2 regions of the Bartonella mastomydis genome follow, and region 1 is predicted to be linked to the other one. Evidence: predicted binding sites of a transcription regulator. Region 1 holds the regulator's gene; the other holds the start of a gene.

Region 1 (10,758 bases):
TCAAGTCCAGCTTCTGCGGCCATAGCGAGAGCCTCTTGTATTGCAACGACTCCCTGATGTTGTCCCTCATCATTAATAAGCTGCACATGAGGCACCCGAATATCCTGATTTGAACGTGGTCCGTCCTTTTGGTTAGGTGTCATTTTAAATGGTTTACGAATGGTTTATGCTCCTTAATTCTGATTCAACTACGAATAATTTAATATACAATTATGCACATAAAAACAACTATAATTCGTGTCTGTTTCATTATTTGATTTGTTACTTTTTTAAGTGATTTAGATTATAAAAGTTTTTCTCTTGATTTAAAGAACTTGATTTAAAGAACTTGATTTAAAGAACTTGATTTAAAGAAATTGTTTTATGGAGGAAAAGAATCATGAATCAAAATATTCCTTGCCAGTTTTTTTCATTTGAGGACACTGCTCTTGCAGTACGTCATCGCAAAGGGCGCCACTCTCCAGGCTTGGTTTGGCTTCATGGCTATCAATCCGATATGTTGGGAAGTAAGGCGATGTTGATTGATCAGTTTGCTCAAAAGCATGATTTGTCTTGTTTACGTTTTGATTACTCTGGCCATGGGGAATCTGAAGGAGATTTTTTTCAAGGAACGATTTCACGGTGGGTGAACGAAAGTTTAGCAACTTTTGAAACCTATTGTGAGGGGCCGCAAATTTTGGTTGGTTCCTCTATGGGGGGGTGGATTGCTTTAAGGCTTGCTATGATGCTAGCGCAGAAAAATAAGAAGCTTGCTGGTATGATATTAATTGCTCCAGCGCCTGATTTTACACAAACTTTGGTGGAACCAGAATTAGGCCCAGAAGAATGGAAAATTTTGGAAGAACAAGGCTATATTGAACGACCTGCTGTTGGTGATGAGGAGCCGATGCCCTTTACAAAAAAATTGATTGAAGATGGACGCGAAAATTGTGTCATGAAAGGGTGTATTGATGTTGGCTGTCCAGTTCATATTCTTCAAGGCATGGAAGATGATAAGATACCCTATCAGCATACATTAACTTTACTTGATCATTTACCTCTTCATGACGTAACATTGACACTTGTACGTGATGCAGATCACCGTTTTTCTCGTCCACAGGATTTAGATTGTCTAGAAACAGCTTTGAGATCTTTAATTAATCAGATTAATGCAAAATAAGGGGGCTATTTATTGATGATGAAGATAAATATATGAGCACTTCTGAAAAGTATTTTATTTTTTCTGATCGCGCTATCCCTATACGTGTGCGGGAAAATAGGCACGTGCGCCGTCTTACCTTACGTATTGATGCCAGAAGTCAAGAGATTTGTATAACAACACCACCAGCGATAAATCTCTGTACGGTTGAAAGTTTTATTGAAAAACATCGGTCTTGGATTGAGACGCGCCTTACGCGTATACAAATTTCTCATGAAAATACCTATCTCAAAGAGGGCGCAACAATTCCTGTCTTGGGTGTTTCCCATACCATAAAGCATGAGCAAGGCCGTGGAGTAACAGAAATTGTTACAGAAGATGCAGAGCAAGGGCCTCAAATTATTGTTTATGGTCAATTAGAATATCTTCCAAGACGCATTGCTGATGTTTTAAAAAAACAAGCAGCACTTATTATAACACCTTTGGTGGCACATTATGCTCATCAGGTAGAGCGGAAAGTTAAATCCATTTGCTATAAAGACACGAGAAGTCGTTGGGGATCTTGTTCCATCGATAAGCGTCTTTCTTTTTCTTGGCGCCTTATTATGGCTCCAAAAGAAGTTGTTGAGTATGTTGTCGCTCATGAAGTTGCTCATCTTGTTGAAATGAATCATGGACCAAGATTTTGGGCTCTTTGTGAGAAACTTTGCCCTGATAGTAAAACGTATCGTGCTTGGTTGAAAGAAAATGCCCATAGACTACACGCCATTAATTTTGATTCATATAAATTAGAGGCGTAAAAAACGTGCAAATGAGAGCAATATTTAACGGAACTTTTTGTTGAGTGTTTCGTTGTATGTGTGCTTCGTCATGCATGATGAGGAAGCCATTGAAGCTCTCAGCACGATTGTCCTCCCCTGCTTGGTTTGCTGAGTGTCTTCAATGTTTTTACTTTATCTTTTTTGCCATTCAGCGTAATACCCTTAAGTTCCGATAATTTATAACAAATGGGAAGGGGTTTTTATGTCTGTTCTTACAGATCCACTTCAGCTATTACAGGCACTGATTCGTTGTCCTTCTGTTACACCTCATGAAGCAGGGGCTTTATCAACGTTGGAACAATTTTTGAAAAAAATGGGATTTCATGTTGAGCGCCCTATTTTTAAAGATAAAAATACAGATAATGTTGAAAATCTTTATGCAAAAATGGGAAGCGAAGGACCCCATCTTATGTTTGCGGGTCATACGGATGTCGTACCGCCAGGTGCATTGGAAGATTGGACTTATCCACCTTTTGAAGCTGTTATAGATCAGGGGAAATTATATGGGCGGGGTGCTGTTGATATGAAAGGCGGTATCGCTTGTTTTATTGCGGCTCTCGCGCGCGTTCTTGAGAAACAATCCATTAAAGGAACGATAAGCCTTTTGATTACTGGGGATGAAGAGGGGCCTGCTATTAATGGTACGGTAAAACTTCTCCAATGGGCAGAAAAAAAAGGCGAAAAATGGACTGCTGCTCTTGTAGGGGAACCAACAAGCGTAAAGGCTGTTGGTGATGTTATCAAAATTGGTCGCCGCGGATCGATTTCTGGGGTCATTACCGTGAAAGGTCGCCAAGGTCATGTTGCTTTTCCAGAGCGGGCTGCTAATCCTTTGCCTTTGGCAAATAAGCTTATTCAAGCATTGACACAAACGGCTTTAGATCAAGGGACAGAGAATTTTCAACCCAGTAATTTAGAACTAACAACCATCGATACCGGTAATTTGGCAGTCAATGTTATTCCAGCGCAGACAACGATTCGTTTTAATATACGCTATAATGATCTTTGGACAAAGGAAACCTTGATGGGGGAAATTGAAAAGCGCCTTGCTTTGGTGCAATCAAAAAATAATAGTGGTCAATATCCCTCTTATCAGCTTGAATGGATTCCGAGTTTAGGGGATGTTTTTTTGACCAAAAATGATAAACTTATTCAAATTTTATCCAATGCTATTAAAAGTGTAACAGGGAGTGCGCCAGAATGCTCCACGTCTGGAGGAACTTCAGATGCACGATTTATTAAGGATTATTGCCCCGTTGTTGAATTTGGTTTACCAGGGCAAACGATGCATATGGTAGATGAATGTGTCGCCCTTGATGCAGTGGAAACGCTTACCGCTGTTTATGAGCGTTTTATTGTTGATTTTTTTGCATAAAGAAATAATTGTTCGGTTCAATGATATCTTTATCTTATTTTGCATAGAACCCTTTTGTTTCCATAAAACATTGTCGTTTTAGGCGTTAATATATCAAGTGGAGAGTACGTGGTGTGCAGTTTTAAGGCTGGAATTTTTGCTCGTAAAGCCTTCAGCTCTGTGAACCATCACCTTTACGCTTCTAAAAAAGAAAGTTAGACTATCATATATTTTCTATCTCAAAATATTGCGATAGTTCTAGGTGATTGAAAATGCTCATAAAAAGTATTTTTACGTTTTTTGTATAGTTTGTATCCACACACTCCGCTATTTTTAAAAAGTAATAATTAATGTATTATAAATAGTTTAAAAAAAACTCTTACGATATTTTGGTTTCATTTTTGCTATGAAAGATAATGATGATCATTAAAATCAATATGTCGCTATAAAAACTCTAGTTTGCAAGTTGGCTGATGACGTAATCAAGAACAATACGTCCTTTGGTTGTTGCTTTTAAGCGTTGATTATCCACCATTTCGACCAATTCTTGGTTTTGTAAATCGATAAGTTTTTCTATTGGGATACGTTTTGGACTTAAGGTTTCATAGCGTGTAAGTTCCAAGCCTTCACAAAGGCGTAATCCCATAAGGAGCATTTCATTTGCCTGTTGCTGAAGAGTTAATCGTTCTGTTTCAATACAGCCATGCCCTGTTTTTTCGACTAATTCAAGCCACTGTTCGGGATTCTTTTCATTAATAGTGACATAACGTTCATGGTTTTCAAGGTGTGATAAAGATGTTTTTGAAAAGGAGGAAGAATGATTTGGCATGTTCTCAATAAAACGGCCGTGTGCTCCTGGACCAAAGCCTGCATATTGGTGATAACGCCAATAAAGAAGGTTGTGTGCTGATTCAGCACCAGGCATGGCATGGTTTGAGATTTCATAGGCAGGAAGTCCATACAGAGCTGTTATTTCTTGGGTAAGATGATACAGATCTGCTGCGAGCTCAGATGGGGGAAGGATAAGCCTTCCTGCATCATGAAGTCGTTTAAAGGCGGTTCCTTCTTCGATTGTTAATTGATAAAGAGAAAGATGGTCTGCTGCCAAATCAATGGCTTGTACAAGTTCAGATTTCCATTGTTCAAGGGTTTGTTTGGGACGAGCATAAATAAGATCAAAAGATAAGCGTGGAAAAATTTGCCGAGCTAAATCAATGGCATAAAGAGCTTGTTCTACATTATGGAGTCGGCCAAGTTTGCGCAATGCTTTATCATTGAGCGCTTGTATTCCTAGAGATAAGCGATTAACACCTGCAGCGCGGTATCCGCGAAAACGTTCTGCTTCCACACTGGATGGATTAGCTTCCAATGTAATTTCAACTTTATCATCAATTACCCATTTTCTTGCAAGTGCTTGCAAGAGGGCATCAACAGTTTGCGGCTCCATAAGAGAGGGGGTTCCCCCACCAATAAAAATACTCGTAATATGACGTGGACCTATTTTTTGATATTGCGTTTCTATTTCGCGCTCAAAGGCGGTGACAAAACGCGGCTGATCAACACCATGGAGGCGAACATGTGAATTAAAGTCGCAATAGGGACATTTAGCAGCACAAAAGGGCCAATGAATATAAATGCCAAAAGGTTCATTCATGAGAATGCCAGAAGGTTTTCTGCCAAAAGTTTAAAAGCTCGTGCGCGATGTGAAAGAGGTGGAATGTTATCGTGTTGCCAGCCGTGTTTTTGCTCTGTTGACATTTCTCCAAAGGTATTTTCATATCCATCTGGTAAAAAAATAGGATCAAAGCCAAAACCTTTATCTCCCCGTGGAGGCCAAATGAATGTTCCTTCAATGCATCCGCGGAAATAATCTGCATGAGTATCAGGCCACGCAATGCAAATGACGGATATAAAACGGCATTTTCGTTGGCTTTTTTCTCGCGCTCCGACTTTTTGAAGTTCATCTTCTATTTTTTGCATCGCTTTTGGAAAATCACGTGTACCATCGGCTTGAATTGCCCAATCAGCTGTATAAATGCCCGGTGCACCATCCAATGCATCCACCTCTAAGCCTGAATCATCAGAGAGAGCAGGAAGTCCTGTCTTTTTTGCTGCTGCAAAAGCTTTAATATAAGCATTTTCTTCAAATGTTGTTCCTGTTTCTTTTGGTTCTGGCAACCCAAGCTCTTTTGCTGATTGTATTATTAAACTGAAAGGTGCAACCAAGGTGGTGATTTCATGTAATTTGCCGGCGTTATGCGTCGCAATGACAAGTTTTTTATCTGTTATACTTCTCATATAGATTTCTCCGAAAATGAAAGGGAAACTATTTTTATGCTAAGAACCAGCTTAAAGGCTCATATCACACATTCTGCCTGATTTTACATGATAGAGTTATTTTACATGTTTTATGATATTTTATTCAAATAAAATTTTTCGTATTTTGTAAAGACAATGATTAAAAAGATATGAGAGACGATTTTTTTATGAAAATCTTTTTATGGTAGAAATCCAATTTTCTACTCCCAGTGGTTTATAAACAAACAAACCCTTCTTGGTAAGCTCTTAAAGAGACCAATTTCTGTCTTAAATATTCAATCACACGCTCTAATAAAAAACACCTCATGCATAATTTATATGCTTATATCATCATTTTAAAAGATGGTGTTTTATGGCTCAATAGGATAATATGTTTTTATACTACTTTAGATTATTTGACCAAACCTTGGCAAAACTTATATAAGAGAAGAGTGTTTTTAAGTAGTGAAACAATTGTGATGAAGCACAAGCCTATTGATAATGAACTAAAATATCTTGATGAGCGTTCGCGTGATATTTTCCGCCATATTGTTGAAGCCTATCTTAATGATGGTGAACCTGTAGGGTCACGTAATCTTTCGCGACTTTTGCAACAGACATTATCACCTGCGACGATTCGCAATGTGATGAGTGATCTTGAACATCTCGGTTTGATTTATGCCCCGCATGTTTCAGCAGGGAGGATGCCAACCCAATCGGGTTTACGCTTTTTTGTTGATGCATTTATGGAAGCGGGTGATTTGCCAAACGACGAGCGAGAAAATATTGAAATGCAAGTCAAAGAGGCAGGTCATGCACAATCGGTTGAACATTTTCTTGTTCAAGCAAGCCGAGTTCTTTCAGATCTTTCCCGTGGAGCAGGGCTTGTTCTCGCAACAAAACAAGAAGGAACATTGAAACATATTGAATTTGTGCGCCTTGATAGGGAGCACGCTCTTGCCGTTTTAGTGACTCAACAAGGTGAGGTTGAAAATCGTATTGTTCATTTGCCAGAAGGGGTTACCCATGCACAATTGACAGAAGCAACGAATTTTCTCAATGCTCATATTCAAGGGCGTACATTGAGTGAAGCTAAAGGAGAAATTGCTCGCTTATGCGCAGAAACACGGGCTGCACTTGATGATTTATCGCATCATCTTGTTGAAACAGGATTAGCTCTTTGGGGAGGAGAAGGCGCTGATCATAAAATACACCTCATTGTTCGTGGACGCAGTAATTTACTTGAAGATGTGAAAGCAGAAGAAGATTTAGAACGGTTACGCCATTTGTTTGATGATCTTGAAACACGTGAGAGTATGGCACAGCTTCTCGATTTAACGGATGAAGGGTCAGGGGTCCGGATTTTTATTGGTTCAGAAAATAAGTTATTTTCACTTTCTGGTTCTTCTTTAGTCGTAGCACCTTATCGTGATTCACAGCAAAGAGTCATTGGTGCTTTAGGTGTTATTGGTCCTACACGGCTTAATTATGCAAGGATTGTGCCTATGGTTGATTATACAGCTCAACTTGTGTCACAGTTATTGCGTTAAACGATGCAGGTAAGTATTTGTACTATAGAAGCTCATTGTATTAATATGCATTAATACCCCTTGATTTTTGTCTGTAAAATTTCGATATCGAGAATAATAAATCTTATGAAGGAATAGAATTTTTATGTCTGATGAAAAAAACAAGTTTACTGACGCTTCATTTGAAAATTGTGATTTAAAAAATCCAGCTGATCGTAATACACTAAAACAAGCAGCGGATGAGTTTTTAAAAACACATAAAACAGAAGCACATGGAGACGTTGAAGAAGAAAGTAGTGAGATTGATCTTTTAGCATCTTTGCAGGATGAAAACAAAGAGTTGAAAGATCAGCTTTTACGTCTTGCTGCGGATATGGAAAATCTTCGACGCCGTACTGCACGTGATGTAGCGGATGCGAAGGCTTACTCTATTGCTAATTTTGCGCGAGATATGTTATCTGTTTCTGACAATCTCAATCGCGCTTTGGAAGCAATACCAGAAGGTTCACGAGAAAGTGATTCTGGTTTGAAATCGTTGGCTGAAGGTGTTGAAATGACTGAACGTGCCATGATGGCAGCATTAGAACGTCATGGGGTGCAGAAAATTCATCCAGAGGGACAAAAATTTGATCCTCATTTTCATCAAGCGATGTTTGAAATTCCTAATGCCGATGTTCCCGATAATACTGTTCAACAAGTGGTTCAGGCTGGTTATATTATTGGAGAAAGGGTTTTACGTCCAGCAATCGTGGGTGTGGCCAAAGGAGGAACAAAAGAGGCCTCTGTTGAAACTGATTCGGCTTAAAACATATCAATAACAAGCTTCCAGCGTAAAGTGCTGCATTTCCTGTAATTGCGCGTATATGGAGGCTTTCCTCAAAAAGTTTTAAAGGGTGTTACAAACACCCTTTTATCTTTTAAGTGGCCAACTTCCTTTTACAATATATGGAGCATCGCTTGAGCGAGATAGCGATAAAAATAAAACAAAATGATCAACATCAAAGGGAGGAAATGAAAAATCACTCCGAGAGGACAAATAAGGAGGAAGGTCTTCAGGCTTAATATCGCGCAGTCGCGCAACGGTAATGTGCGGCGTAAATTCTCTTTTATCAGGCGTTAGACCTAAATGGCTGCGAATGCATTGCATTTTTTTGTGTAAAAGACTGAGAGCTTCACAAGGTTTAATGCGAATAACAAGAGAAGGGGAAGTATTTTCTGAACTAAAAATATCAAAATCCTTCATTTGTAGCATAAAAGGAGGAACCTTTATTGTGTCAAAAGCATGCTTAAGTGCATCTGCTGTAGCATTTTCAACTTCACCGAAAAAAGACAAAGTGATGTGAAAATTTTGCGGATTAATCCACTGCGTATTTGGTAAGCTCTTTTGCAACAATACAAGTTGTTGGGTTGTTTGTTGAGGAAGCTGAAGAGCACTAAATAGACGACCCATAATATTATCTCCTTATAATGAAAAGATATCATATCAAGTGCAATAAAAGATAAATTAAAAGGGAAGAATGCTACAAAAGATAAGGCAATAGTATAGAAAAAGAATGTCTAAAAAATGCTTACCATAATTATAAATGTACAAAGCTTATTTGTTGTAAGGAAAATGGTTATGATATCGATAAAAACTGCGTTTTCATGATCCACATCACAATGATTTGAAGTCGGGGATTGCTTGTGTATTATAAAAAGCTGCAAAGTTAGCAGAAAATAATGAAAGTTAATCAATTTCTGATTTTTTCTCTTGCCTAAAAGAAAACATATTCAGTCCAAGTCAAAATTCTCTTTTCTGTAAAGATATCAATTATATAGTTAAGGTGGGTAACAGCCATAATACGCAACAATTATTTAAATTGGCGAAATAATGTTAGGAAAGAAAGTAAAAAAACTTGGCACAAAAACGAGAAAAATAATCAAAATACAAGATAATGATGGAAATTTTTCTTCTCTAGAATCATCATCCTTGTTTATTATAAGAAGGCGCTAGTTTTCCTCTCCAAAGTTGTTATTGATGAGTTTTTCAAGAGCATTAAGGGCGTCTGTTGCTTCTGGTCCCCAAACACGAATGGTAAGGTTACAACCGGCTGAAGCTGCTAGCATCATGAGTCCCATAATTGATGATCCACCAACGATTTTTCCATCCTTTTCAACTTCAACAGTGGCGTTAAAATTATCAACAGTTTGTACAAATTTCGCAGAAGCCCTTGCATGCAACCCACGTTTATTACAGATATTAAAATGACGGCTTATTTGAGAGGGGAGGGCATCTTTGGAAAGCATCAGTATTGTATCATCCGCTATAAAATCATACTTGGTACATTAATATATTTACGCCCTGCTTCTTGTGCTATTCTTAACGCGTCTGATAATGAGATATCAGGGCATTTTCGAATAGAAATCAATTTAATAAGCATGGGCAAATTAACCCCCGCAATCATTTCAACGCGTCCTTTTTCAATAGCAGGAATAGCTATATTTGATGGTGTTCCACCGAACACATCTGTTAATATGATGACGCCATGATCTGTATTTGTATCGGTTACTGCGGCTATAATATCACCTCGGCGCTGATCTATATCGTCATCGGGATGGACGCATATTGTTGCGAACTTTTCTTGTGTTCCAACAACATGTTCCACGGCATGTAAAAATTCAATAGCCAGCTCACCGTGCGTTACAAGCACGAGTCCAATCATTTACGCAAACTCCTGTTAACTAATAAGATCCGACCATATTGGTGGGAAAGACATTTTACAATGCTTTGTCTTGCTGCCAAGAAAAATTTGCAAAAAAAAGGCAAAAAGTGTGATTTTTTTATCTTTAGAAAAAAATTAAACAGGTTTGCGCCATAATTTTCTAAACAAAAATGCTTCAATAGCTTGACAAATGGCGGTACAATCGGCCTCACGAAGAGAAGGAAGTTTTAAAAGAGGAATGTGCAAATCTTCAAATTGAAAAGTTTTATTTGTGGAAAAACGTTCATATTCGGGTCCGAGAAAAATAACGCAGTCGATGGTTGTATACTTTTGAAATTCTATCATATAAAGACCAGCACCACGAATCTCAATACCGCCCTGTAAGTTGTCGGGCGTGTATCCGTGAAGTTTTCCATTTTCCACACATAGCATTGTATAATCATCACTGATGAGTTTTGCTTCACGTTTTGACCACTCAGCGCGGTCAAGTAAAGCAAGGGTGAGGGTCGATTTTCCCGATCCCGAGGGACCTTTAATTAACAGCCCCTTTCCACTCAATTGAAGGCAATTTGCGTGGAGTATTTCACATTTTGTTTTCATGTCCTTTACTTGGGTAAAAGATTATTTAACGAGGGGAAGCATAATAATAAAGCGTGCACCAGTTTTACATTTTCCAGGTGACGGATCAATAATATTTTCGGCTGTAATTGTCCCATTGTGGGCTTCGATGATTTGCCGACTAATAGAAAGGCCCAGTCCAGAGTTTTGTCCAAAAGCATCTTCGTTGGGTCGATCAGTATAGAAACGTTCAAAAATACGTTCAATATTTTCTGAACGAATACCAGGGCCATTGTCTTCAATGGTTAAAATAAGAGTTGAAGCATGGCTTTTCATAGTAATGCAAATTTTGCCACGA
Region 2 (10,758 bases), 350 kb from region 1:
TTCTTGCTTCAAGATAAACAGATTTGAAATGAGAGAATCTTACGTTATTCGGGATGCTCATTCATTATGAATAACACTCGATTATCATTATAAATCAATATGATTGTATCTTTAATAAGAAATAAAAGTTTGTATTGTGGCATAGAGTAGAACCTCTTTTAAAGGTAATTTTACTGCAAGGAGTATTTCATAAAATGACAATTAAAACAGAAAAATAATTGAAAAATTTTTCTTCTGAGAAGCTGATTAACGCAACAACTATTCTTTATTTCAGTCCCAAAAAACCTTTTTAAAATTACTTGATAAAGTAGAGCATTGCATATTTCTTATTGCGATTGAAGTGAAATAGCCATTGAAATCAAGAATAATACTTTTTGAATGAACTTAATCATTAAAATGGAAATGAGCTGAGCACAAGAGTTTTTCGATTTATACCAGTATAGGCCAATTTGTTTTCCAAACTGAATATTGCGTAATACAGTTAAATTGATTTTACAATTATAAAGTTGTAAATATAAAGTTGTAAATCCTCAAACCTTTTACAAAATACTAATTGTCTTGAATATACATAAGGGACATCATAACAATATGAGGAGGATATTATGATATACGGGGGGCGAATAAATTTGATCGCGTGTGGAAAAACATTGAAACAGTTAGGAATCTTCAACCTCTGCAAAGTATAGGAATAAGAGCAACAGTTATCAAAGAGATTCTAGAAAATATTATTCATTTTATCGATTTTTGTATAAGCAAAGATGTTGATTATATCGGATTCAGCCCGCTCGATACGTCGTCATTTAGTTTTTCTAGAAAAAATAATACAAAGGATCGATCTAAGGCTTTAAGAAACAAAACTCTTCCGCCAAACGCTTCACTTTTTCATTTGAGAGATGAATTATCAAGGATAAGAATCCTCCCTCCAGATTTATAGAGATAAAAAGTTCCAAGAAAGAAAAATCTCATGGACGTCACAAAATTTTGTAAATTGTATTCATGATTACTTAGGCGAAAATTCTACGTACGTTTCGTCGCCGTTAATGTGTTTATTTCCATTTTCATCCCTAGTATTGGACTATAATGGAGATTTAAAAAATTGCTTTTATTCAGAAGCTTTTGGGAATCTACAAAATTATGAGGCAATAGATTGGTCTGCTCAAAGCGTTTTAAAATCTTTGAAAGAATCTGGCGCATGTAGCGATGTCGTGGGACAAGTATTTTATGGATAAGGTTAAGCAATTTAAGATTTATAGTATTAGCAAGTCTACTGCTCTCGTGGTTGCTGTTTTACCCCTTTTTTTGTCGGAAAAATTGCATTTGTCGCAAGCGGATATTGTTTTAATCGGTAGTTATTTTTTATTGCTTCCTTTAATCTTAGAAGTCCCCTTGGGTTTATTAGCAGATGTTTATGGAAGTAAGCGCGTTATTTATACTGGGCTGTTTTTCTTTCTTTGCGGTTTTTTAGCTCTTTTTATGAAGTATGCCTATTTTGCTTACGCCACTTATTTGTTGTGTATTACATTAGCAGCCGTTTGTTTTTCCGGTGCGGAAGATAGCTTACTCTTTTCTATCGTCCCAAAGCATCGCACACTGTTTTCCGTTAAGTCCGAAGTGGCTGCTGTTACCTATAGTGTGACAACGGTACTTATTTTTTTAGGGGGAATACTTTATTATGTGAATCCTGCATTGCCTGTGATTTTTCAAGTCCTCTCATTCATTTTTGCTATCTTTATGTTTTCAAAACTGACGAAGGGATTAGATCATTTTCATATCAACGCTCATCCGAGTATTTTCAAAGTTATGTGCGCCAGCCGTAAAGAAGTCAGAAATCCTTATCGCTTCACTCTTATTTTTTTAAGTGCAGTTTCAGCTTTTGCTATTTTGGTTAATAATCGAACTGTTTCTATCGCATTTTCTGATTTTTTGCCATTTCAACCTGCTCTTTTGGTTTCGATTATTTTTATCATTGGGAATTTTTTTTCAGCAAGTTCCAATATATTGTTTCAGAAGTATTTTTCAAAGTTTCAAAATCCTATTTTTCCCGTCTTAATGATTGGTTGTATGGTAACCATTGCTTTTTTTCTCATGTCATTTCAAATCATTGCGGCTCTTATATTAGGATTTTTACTGCTCTGTGTTTTTAAATCTGCTTATCGGTCTTATCTGTCGTCTCTTCTTATAAATTCACTGATTGATCCCAAAGCTATCGCGACTGTTTTATCATTTACAGCCATTATTACAGCGGTTGTATCCTTTGCATTCAGTTTTTTATACGGTCATATTTTTTCAACATTCTGGCAAGCTAATTTGTGGATGGCAGTGGTTATGGCTGTGATTTTTGCGGTGTCTGCTTTAATTATTTTTGTTAGAAAACAAGAAATCATTTGGTTACAGCCTGAAAATGCACAATCGTCAAAACAACATTTCTTGAAACGTAAGCATCAAGAGTTTTGCTATGGGCAAATTTATCCGGAAGCATCGTGCATTAATGAAAACATCAAGGATGGCTCTTTTCGACAAAGTCTCTATCCTGCACCAAATTTGATAACACTTTGCGATGAAGTCGTCGAATGGGAGTTTATCCGAGGGACTGTATTGAGCCAAATGGATTTGCTACATCAAAAGGCGATTATTGATCAAATCAATAAGATTTTTCAAGATCGATTAAGCAAGAATATAATCTTATCACATGGAGATTTACAGCCTGATAATATCATTGTTACTCCTGATCATTCTTTTAGGGTAGTGGATTGGGACTTATGTCAAGAAGCCAGTCCGGAATTGGATATCTTAACATTTTTCACCAGTCCAAGATTATCTCTCAATTTAGAAGAACGGATCGACTATATTTCTCATTTGCTGTCTCTATCAAAGGATGAAGCTTTACCAATGATAAAAGCGTTTGTGGCTAAAAAAATTTCTGATCTTTGTCTATACGAAAATATTTTCATGAAACAATTAGTATTGGATTATAGGAACTTGAATGAAAAGTTTCATGGGCGATAATAGTGTAATTTGTCATGAAAATTGCAGTGCGGGCTGCAATCATTGTCCGTATTCGATAGAATGTATGGTGAGAGATGATGCGTTGCCTGAATCTTTATATACAATAAATGACAAATGACATAAAATCTGATTTTATTATTCTTTCTGGTGGAGAGCCTTTTGAGCTCGATTATGATTTATTTCATAAATATATGTGTCTCATTTGTAAAAAATATTTTCGGATTGCAACAGGGGGGCATATCTATATTCAATCCTATTTGAAGCTCTTCAAAGAGTCATCCGTTCTTTTTAGGGATACAAATAGGCACAGATGTTATTTCAGAGATAAGAAATCTAGACAGTAAAAAATATAAACAAAAGTGGGTGCGTAACATAGAATGTATGAAAAAAAATAGCATACCCTATAGTGTGACGATTACTTTATCGGAGAGATTCGATTTGGCAGAAGTGTTCGCTCTAATATGTATCGCATCTCCCGAGTTCATTTTAGTTAATTTTGAAAATAGAAAAAAGTACGATAATACATTTCAGTTAAATATGATACGGGATTTTTTTTCTGGCTGTGAGATAAAATATGGATATACGCCTCAGAGTTTACACCAATAAATATAAACTATCGAATTCTTTGTGTTTGGTTTGGAACACTCTCCTATGGCGGGTAAGCCCAAATGGGTTGAGAAACAAAAGCCTAAACTCTACTCTTTAAAAGATACTGCTTTAGAGGCTTTTGAAAGTCGTCAAGAAGAGGAGTTGTGAGGGGAAGGGGCTGGAAACGAGTTGCTACAAATGGTTTTTTCATCTTTACAACGTCATATTCTTCCCCAATGAGATTGTTTCTTTCGTTTCAGAAATGACACAAACAGAGAAAGACAATCCCCATGTGCTACTCTGCATAGAACAGTTGTCAACAGCGTCATTTGACATGAGGTGATAGAAGGCAAGCCGTTTCAGTATTTTTTTCAGTGTGTCTTGAATATTCAAGTGAGGGTTTGCCTATAGCGTTTTTCAGTTTAAGTGAATTCCGTGAAAGGGGACAACAAGAACAACCTACGCCCCAAGAGGGATCGTTTTTTTACAAACCGATATAGGTTTTGCAATGGGCTTTAAAATCTTTATTCTTTGAGAGGGGGTGCGAAAAGAAATTTCCGTGATCCGATCAAGAGATCTTGCTTGAGGGAAAAGGAGGTCATCGGTGAATTGACACTGAAAAATCTAGATTGTTTGTTGGTGAAGAAGTATTCCTTTAAGAGGCGTGAAGATAAAGATTGAAAAATCAACACACACACACCCTTCTCTTTTATGGTGTTGTCACGTTTATCATCATCAGCTGTATTGAATGCCCTGTATCCGCTCGTTTTAAAGAAATATCCATGCTCTTCCTTCTTTCATTACAATGGTCGTGAGGGTAAAGCTCTTCTATTTTAAATGCGTCCTCTAAAAGGGGGAGAGGATAGGAGTTTTCGAGAAGCTGGATGGTTTAGCTTTTATGGACGGTTTAGCGCTGGTTTTTAGAGGCTTCGTTTTTTTAAGGGGGGGGAGACATAAAAAAAAACCCTGTTAAAAACAGGGTTTTTAAACGGTTTTATTTTTTCTACAAGAGATTAGAATTTATACGCCATGCCAAGGCGAAAATTATGCGCTTGGGCACGCATTTTAAGTTCATCATTGGCAAATTTCTGTTTAAAAAAATCTGTATAACGGTATTCTGTACGCATGATAATGTCATCTGTCATGGCAAGATCAAAGCCACCCCCAACAGTATAACCAATCATTCTTTTTGTCTTATCAAACACATTGCCAGAAGCAAATACTGTCGAATCTTCTTGCGATTTTGTTACAAGCGATAGGATATATTGCATCTGTGAGTAGGCAACACCCCCTGCAATATAAGGCATAAAACGATGGGAAGCAAAACCAATGCGCGCGCGCAGAGCGCCAGACCATTTTTCTTTCAATGTGACACTGCTTACAACAAGATCATCAGCGTCGGGGATCATTGCATCCCGAGTGCCAGATGTTAGAAGAGGAATCCTAGCTTCTTGAAAGGCTGCGTTAAGAGAGTCTAATTTATCGAGAATTTGCTTGCCAGTGTCCGTTTGGGTGTTTTTCCGCCCAGACCAGATCATATCCGTATCAAAACTGACAATAAGGTTATTTCCTAAATCAATATTAGAACCTGCATAAAAACCGCCGACAAATCCCGATGGTTTGGGTGAGAGATCTCTGTTAACCCAAGCCCATTTTCCACCATTGGATTCTGGTGCGTAATTTAAAGTGCTGTTAATGGAAACATGTCCAATTTGTCCACCAAAATAAAAACCAGTCCAAGAAAAAGGTGCGGAAACAGTCACTGGTGCAATCCTTGGAGCTAAATCAATTGGCGCTGTAACATTCGACTTTGATGGTTGAAACATTACCGTATCAGCGGCTTGCGCTGTTGAAGCAGTCATAAAAGTGAAAAGAGAGAGTGCAATTAAACATTTTGTATTCATAAAACGTCCCCAATTTATTTCAATTACATAATGTATTATGCATAAATTAGTTAAAAAAATCTATATATAATTTCATTATGAAAAATAAAATAAACAAAAAATCCATAATTTTTCAGTGTTAAGCGTTTTTAAAAAACGTGTTCATCTTGCTTTCTCTCCATTAAGATCTTAATTTTTAATGATTTTTTTGGATTTATTCTTTCAGCGTTCTCTACATTATATAAAACATTATGGAGCAATAAATAAAATTTTATCTTGTTAAAAAATATTATTTTGTAGGTATAAAAATACTTTTTATTGTTAATGTGTAAATACACTATCCATAATGATTGTTATTTTTGTGCTTCATATATATGCTGGATATCAATGTCCTTCGTTGTAAAAAAGGGCAGGGAAGTCCTTCTTATTCTTTGTCCGTTTTTAACCTTGTGACTCCTCTTGTGTGACGATAACCTTGAGGGCTTTGAGAAAAACAGCAACGTTCTTTTTCCCCATTGTTTTTATCGTTTGTTTTATTGCTATGCTATGCTTGCTTGTGACGTTTCCCAAGCACAGCGTTTGGATTGATTGAATATAAACAGCGTTGAAATGAGAGAATCTCAAGGTATTTGGAATTCTCAATAAAAACAATATATGCCCTCTTTTGACCAGAGCCAAAATGGAGACTAGAGCCTCAAATAAACAGTGTGGACAACTATCATCGGGGCGTGAGTGCCCCGATGGCTTTGAGGGATACGGTTGAAGATGTTTCGCAGCTTCTTTATTAGATTCTTACTTGGGGAGCGATCATCTTTTTTAAGATCAACCAGCCGATCATAATCTTCTCCTAAAAACACTTGGGCTTAAGAGCTTTGGTGCGCAAAGTTGTCTCATTTTTATGCGCTGCTTTGGCAATTCTAGCTGCTTTTTCATGGCTAATTTCTGGGGCACGCGTTCCTTTTGACCAGAGCCAAAATGGAGACGAGAGCCTCAAATAAACAGTGTGGACAACTATCATCGGGGTGCTCACGCCCCGATGGCTTTGAGGGATATGGTTGAAGATGTTTTGCAGCTTCTTTATTAGATTCTTACTTGAGGAGCGATCATCTTTTAAGATCAACCAGCCGATTATAATCTTCTCCTAAAAACACTTGGGCTTAAGGGCTTTGGTGCGCAAAGTTGTCTCATTTTTATGCGCTGCTTTGGCAATTCTAGCTGCTTTTTCATGGCTAATTTCTGGGGCACGCGTTCCTTTGGACCAGAGCCAAAATGGAGACGAGAGCCTCAAATAAACAGTGTGGACAACTATCATCGGGGCGTGAGTGCCCCGATGGCTTTGAGGGATAAGGTTGAAGATGTTTCGCAGCTTATTAGATTCTTTATTGAGGAGCGATCATCTTTTTTGGATCAACCAGCCGATCATAATCTTCTCCAGAAACACCTGCTTTAAGAGCTTCAGTGCGCAAAGTTGTATCATTTTTATGCGCTGCTTTGGCAATTTCAGCGGCTTTTTCATAGCCAATTTCTGGAGCAAGAGCTGTAACTAACATCAGTGAGCGCTCCATGAGGGCGTGAATATGAACGCGATTGGCGCGTAATCCTTGAATGCAATGCATATCAAAAGAACGCATGCAATCCCCAAGAAGGGTAATCGATTGTAAAACGTTATAGCCAATAACAGGTTTATAGACGTTGAGTTCAAAATGCCCTTGACTGGCGGCAAAGGTGACAGTCGTATGGTTGCCAAAAACTTGGGCTGCAACCATGGTCATGGCTTCGCATTGGGTGGGGTTAACCTTGCCGGGCATAATAGAGGAGCCGGGTTCATTTTCAGGTAAGTTAAGTTCGCCTAAGCCAGAACGGGGACCAGAACCTAAAAACCGAATATCATTAGCAATTTTAAAGAGATCAGCGGCTAAGGCATTCAAGCTGCCATGGAAATGTGCAAGAGCACCATGATGCGCCAGCGCCTCAAATTTATTGTGCGCCGTCTTAAAAGATATTCCTGTAAGGGCGCTGATGTTTTGAGCAAAGGCAACGTCAAAGCCTTTCGGGGCGTTGAGCCCTGTTCCTACAGCTGTTCCGCCCTGAGCAAGCATTTGAACATCCGTAAGGGCTGTTTCAATCCGATGAAGATTGGCTTCCAGCGCAACCCGATAGCCTGAAAATTCTTGGGCAAGCGTTAAGGGTGTGGCATCTTGTGTATGGGTCCGTCCAATTTTGATGATGTCGGCAAATTCTTCTTCTTTTTTCTTGAAAGTGGTAATGAGCGCTTCAAGAATAGGAAAAAGATGTTGGCGTGTTTGCAGCGCGGTGGCAATGTGAAGCGCCGTGGGAAAGGAATCGTTGGAGGATTGACTCATATTGACATGGTCATTGGGATGAACAGGTTTTTTGCTTCCCAGTTTACCCCCTAAAAGCATGCTGGCATGGTTGGCGATCACTTCATTGACATTCATATTGCTTTGGGTCCCCGAGCCTGTTTGCCAAACAGAAAGGGGAAAATGCTCATCAAAAGCGCCAGAGAGAACTTCATCAGCCGCTGTAACAATCGCTTTGCCAATCTTGGGAGAAAGTTTGCCTTTGTCCATATTAACAAGGGCAGCTGCTTTTTTCACAAGGCTTAGGGCATAAATGATGGTAAGAGGCTGCTTTTCACTGCCAATATTAAAATTATGCAGAGAACGTTCAGTTTGTGCTCCCCAATAACGATCTTGGCGTACCGAAATCGTTCCAAAGCTATCCGTTTCCTGACGTGTTTCAACCATGATATAAGATCCTTTATTTGTTCACGGGTTCTTAAAAAAGCTAGATAACGCGAAATGCCAAGAAGAAGCAAGACGTGGAAGCTTTATTTATAGAGAAATTATTTTATGGCTATCCTTGACATTGAGAAAGGCCGATTTTATATCTTGGAGAGTGTTAGCACTCATACTTAGAGAGTGCTAGCAAGAACTTTCTAAGATTAATGCAATTATGTTCAGTTTTAAGGATTTAAAACATGGCTAATATACAATTCCGCCCACTTCACGACCGTGTCGTTGTTCGTCGGGTTGAATCTGAAAATAAAACCGCTGGTGGGATTATCATTCCTGATACAGCAAAAGAAAAACCACAAGAAGGCGAAGTGATTGCTGTTGGCAATGGCGCGCTCGATGATAACGGAAAGCGTGTGCCTTTAGAAGTCAAAACAGGGGACCGTATTTTGTTTGGAAAATGGTCTGGAACTGAAGTCAAGATTAATGGGGAAGACCTCTTAATCATGAAAGAATCTGACATTATGGGAATTATGGGCTAATTGAAAGTCCCTCAATTTTTCATTGTGTACTATTTTGAAAAAACTCCAAGGAGAAATTAAATGGCTGCTAAAGAAGTCAAATTTGGCCGTGAAGCGCGTGAACGTTTATTGCGCGGTGTCGACATCCTTGCTAATGCGGTGAAGGTGACACTCGGCCCTAAAGGGCGCAATGTGGTGATTGATAAATCATTTGGTGCGCCACGCATCACAAAAGATGGTGTGTCCGTTGCAAAGGAAATCGAACTGGAAGATAAGTTCGAAAATATGGGTGCGCAAATGTTGCGCGAGGTTGCTTCTAAAACCAACGATATTGCTGGGGATGGAACAACAACGGCAACGGTGTTGGGACAAGCAATTGTGCAAGAAGGCGTTAAGGCTGTTGCTGCGGGCATGAATCCTATGGATCTTAAACGCGGGATTGATGCGGCTGTCGATGAAGTGGTGGCTAATCTTTTCAAAAAAGCCAAAAAAATCCAAACTTCAGCAGAAATTGCGCAAGTAGGGACCATTTCTGCCAATGGTGCTGAAGAAATTGGTAAAATGATTGCAAATGCCATGGAAAAAGTGGGCAATGAAGGCGTCATTACCGTGGAAGAAGCTAAAACCGCTGAAACCGAATTGGAAGTTGTGGAAGGAATGCAATTTGACCGTGGCTATCTTTCCCCTTACTTTGTGACCAATGCTGAAAAAATGGTGGCGGATCTTGATGATCCTTACATTCTTATTCACGAAAAGAAATTGTCTAATTTGCAATCCTTGCTCCCTGTTTTGGAAGCGGTTGTGCAGTCTGGAAAACCCCTTCTTATTATCGCTGAAGATGTGGAAGGCGAAGCTTTGGCAACGCTCGTGGTGAACAAGTTGCGCGGTGGTTTGAAAATTGCTGCTGTAAAAGCACCTGGATTTGGTGATCGCCGTAAAGCAATGCTTGAAGATATCGCTATCTTGACATCGGGTCAGGTGATTTCTGAAGATGTCGGCATTAAGCTTGAAAATGTCACTTTGGATATGCTTGGTCGTGCTAAGAAAGTGAATATTTCTAAAGAAAACACCACCATTATTGATGGGGCTGGACAAAAGGCTGAAATTACTGCGCGCGTTAATCAGATTAAAGCGCAGATTGAAGAAACAACTTCTGACTATGACCGTGAGAAATTGCAAGAAAGATTGGCTAAACTCGCTGGTGGTGTTGCTGTTATCCGTGTGGGTGGGGCAACAGAAGTTGAAGTGAAAGAAAAGAAAGACCGTGTGGATGATGCCTTGAATGCAACACGCGCCGCTGTGGAAGAAGGTATTGTTGCTGGTGGTGGTACCGCATTGTTGCGTGCAGCAAGTGCGTTGAGCGTTAAGGGAAGTAATCCTGACCAAGAAGCGGGGATCAATATCGTTCGTCGTGCTCTTCAAGCACCTGCGCGTCAAATTGCAACCAATGCTGGTGAAGAAGCAGCTATCATTGTTGGCAAGGTGTTGGAAAATAATACTGACACATTTGGTTACAACACCGCAACGGGTGAATTTGGTGATTTGATTGCTTTGGGAATTGTTGACCCTGTGAAGGTGGTTCGTTCTGCTCTTCAGAATGCGGCTTCAATTGCGAGCCTTCTGATTACAACAGAAGCAATGGTTGCTGAAATGCCAAAGAAAGATGCTCCAATGCCTCCAATGCCAGCTGGTGGAATGGGCGGAATGGGCGGAATGGATTTCTAAGCTCTTTTTCCTAGAAATAATAAAGAAACGGGTCTTTTCGGCCCGTTTTTTTTGTTTCTCACGCTCTTGGGGTGGTTTCCTTTACGTGGAAAAGAAGACTCCAAACGTCCTATCTCTCATGGTCTTTCTTATGGTCCCCAATATTATATCTATATCACAGTCCTAAGGGCTCCATGAGCTGCATGCCATCTTTCATCCCTTTCATTCTGTGTCTTTTTTCCCGAACCTTTTTGCCACACCCATTATTCTTTTTACAAAACAGATATTCTTACTGTTTTT

Evidence for each region. The regulator HrcA, encoded in region 1, represses chaperone genes, less so after heat shock. The targets are predictions, from matches to a motif close to GTTAGCACTCNCNNNNNGNGAGTGCTAAC.
Region 2: the regulator HrcA is predicted to act here: its motif matches at 8,399-8,427, upstream of groES (co-chaperone GroES).

What each region holds. Positions count from the first base shown of each region.
Region 1 is NZ_LT883137.1:480,114-490,871, forward strand. Features, by position in the region: gene infC (translation initiation factor IF-3) at 1-143, opposite strand, end outside; gene FJG96_RS02775 (alpha/beta hydrolase) at 380-1,159, shown strand; gene FJG96_RS02780 (M48 family metallopeptidase) at 1,192-1,938, shown strand; gene dapE (succinyl-diaminopimelate desuccinylase) at 2,162-3,334, shown strand; gene hemW (radical SAM family heme chaperone HemW) at 3,768-4,967, opposite strand; gene rdgB (RdgB/HAM1 family non-canonical purine NTP pyrophosphatase) at 4,964-5,611, opposite strand; gene hrcA (heat-inducible transcriptional repressor HrcA) at 6,091-7,161, shown strand; gene grpE (nucleotide exchange factor GrpE) at 7,286-7,945, shown strand; gene thpR (RNA 2',3'-cyclic phosphodiesterase) at 8,051-8,590, opposite strand; gene FJG96_RS02815 (HPr family phosphocarrier protein) at 9,130-9,426, opposite strand; gene FJG96_RS02820 (PTS sugar transporter subunit IIA) at 9,444-9,842, opposite strand; gene FJG96_RS02825 (HPr kinase/phosphatase C-terminal domain-containing protein) at 9,978-10,442, opposite strand; gene FJG96_RS02830 (sensor histidine kinase) at 10,464-10,758, opposite strand, start outside.
Region 2 is NZ_LT883137.1:129,661-140,418, reverse strand. Features, by position in the region: gene FJG96_RS01235 (MFS transporter) at 1,222-3,006, shown strand; gene FJG96_RS01225 (outer membrane protein) at 4,608-5,498, opposite strand; partial or broken gene fumC (class II fumarate hydratase) at 6,262-6,426, opposite strand; gene fumC (class II fumarate hydratase) at 6,857-8,245, opposite strand; gene groES (co-chaperone GroES) at 8,479-8,775, shown strand; gene groL (chaperonin GroEL) at 8,836-10,479, shown strand.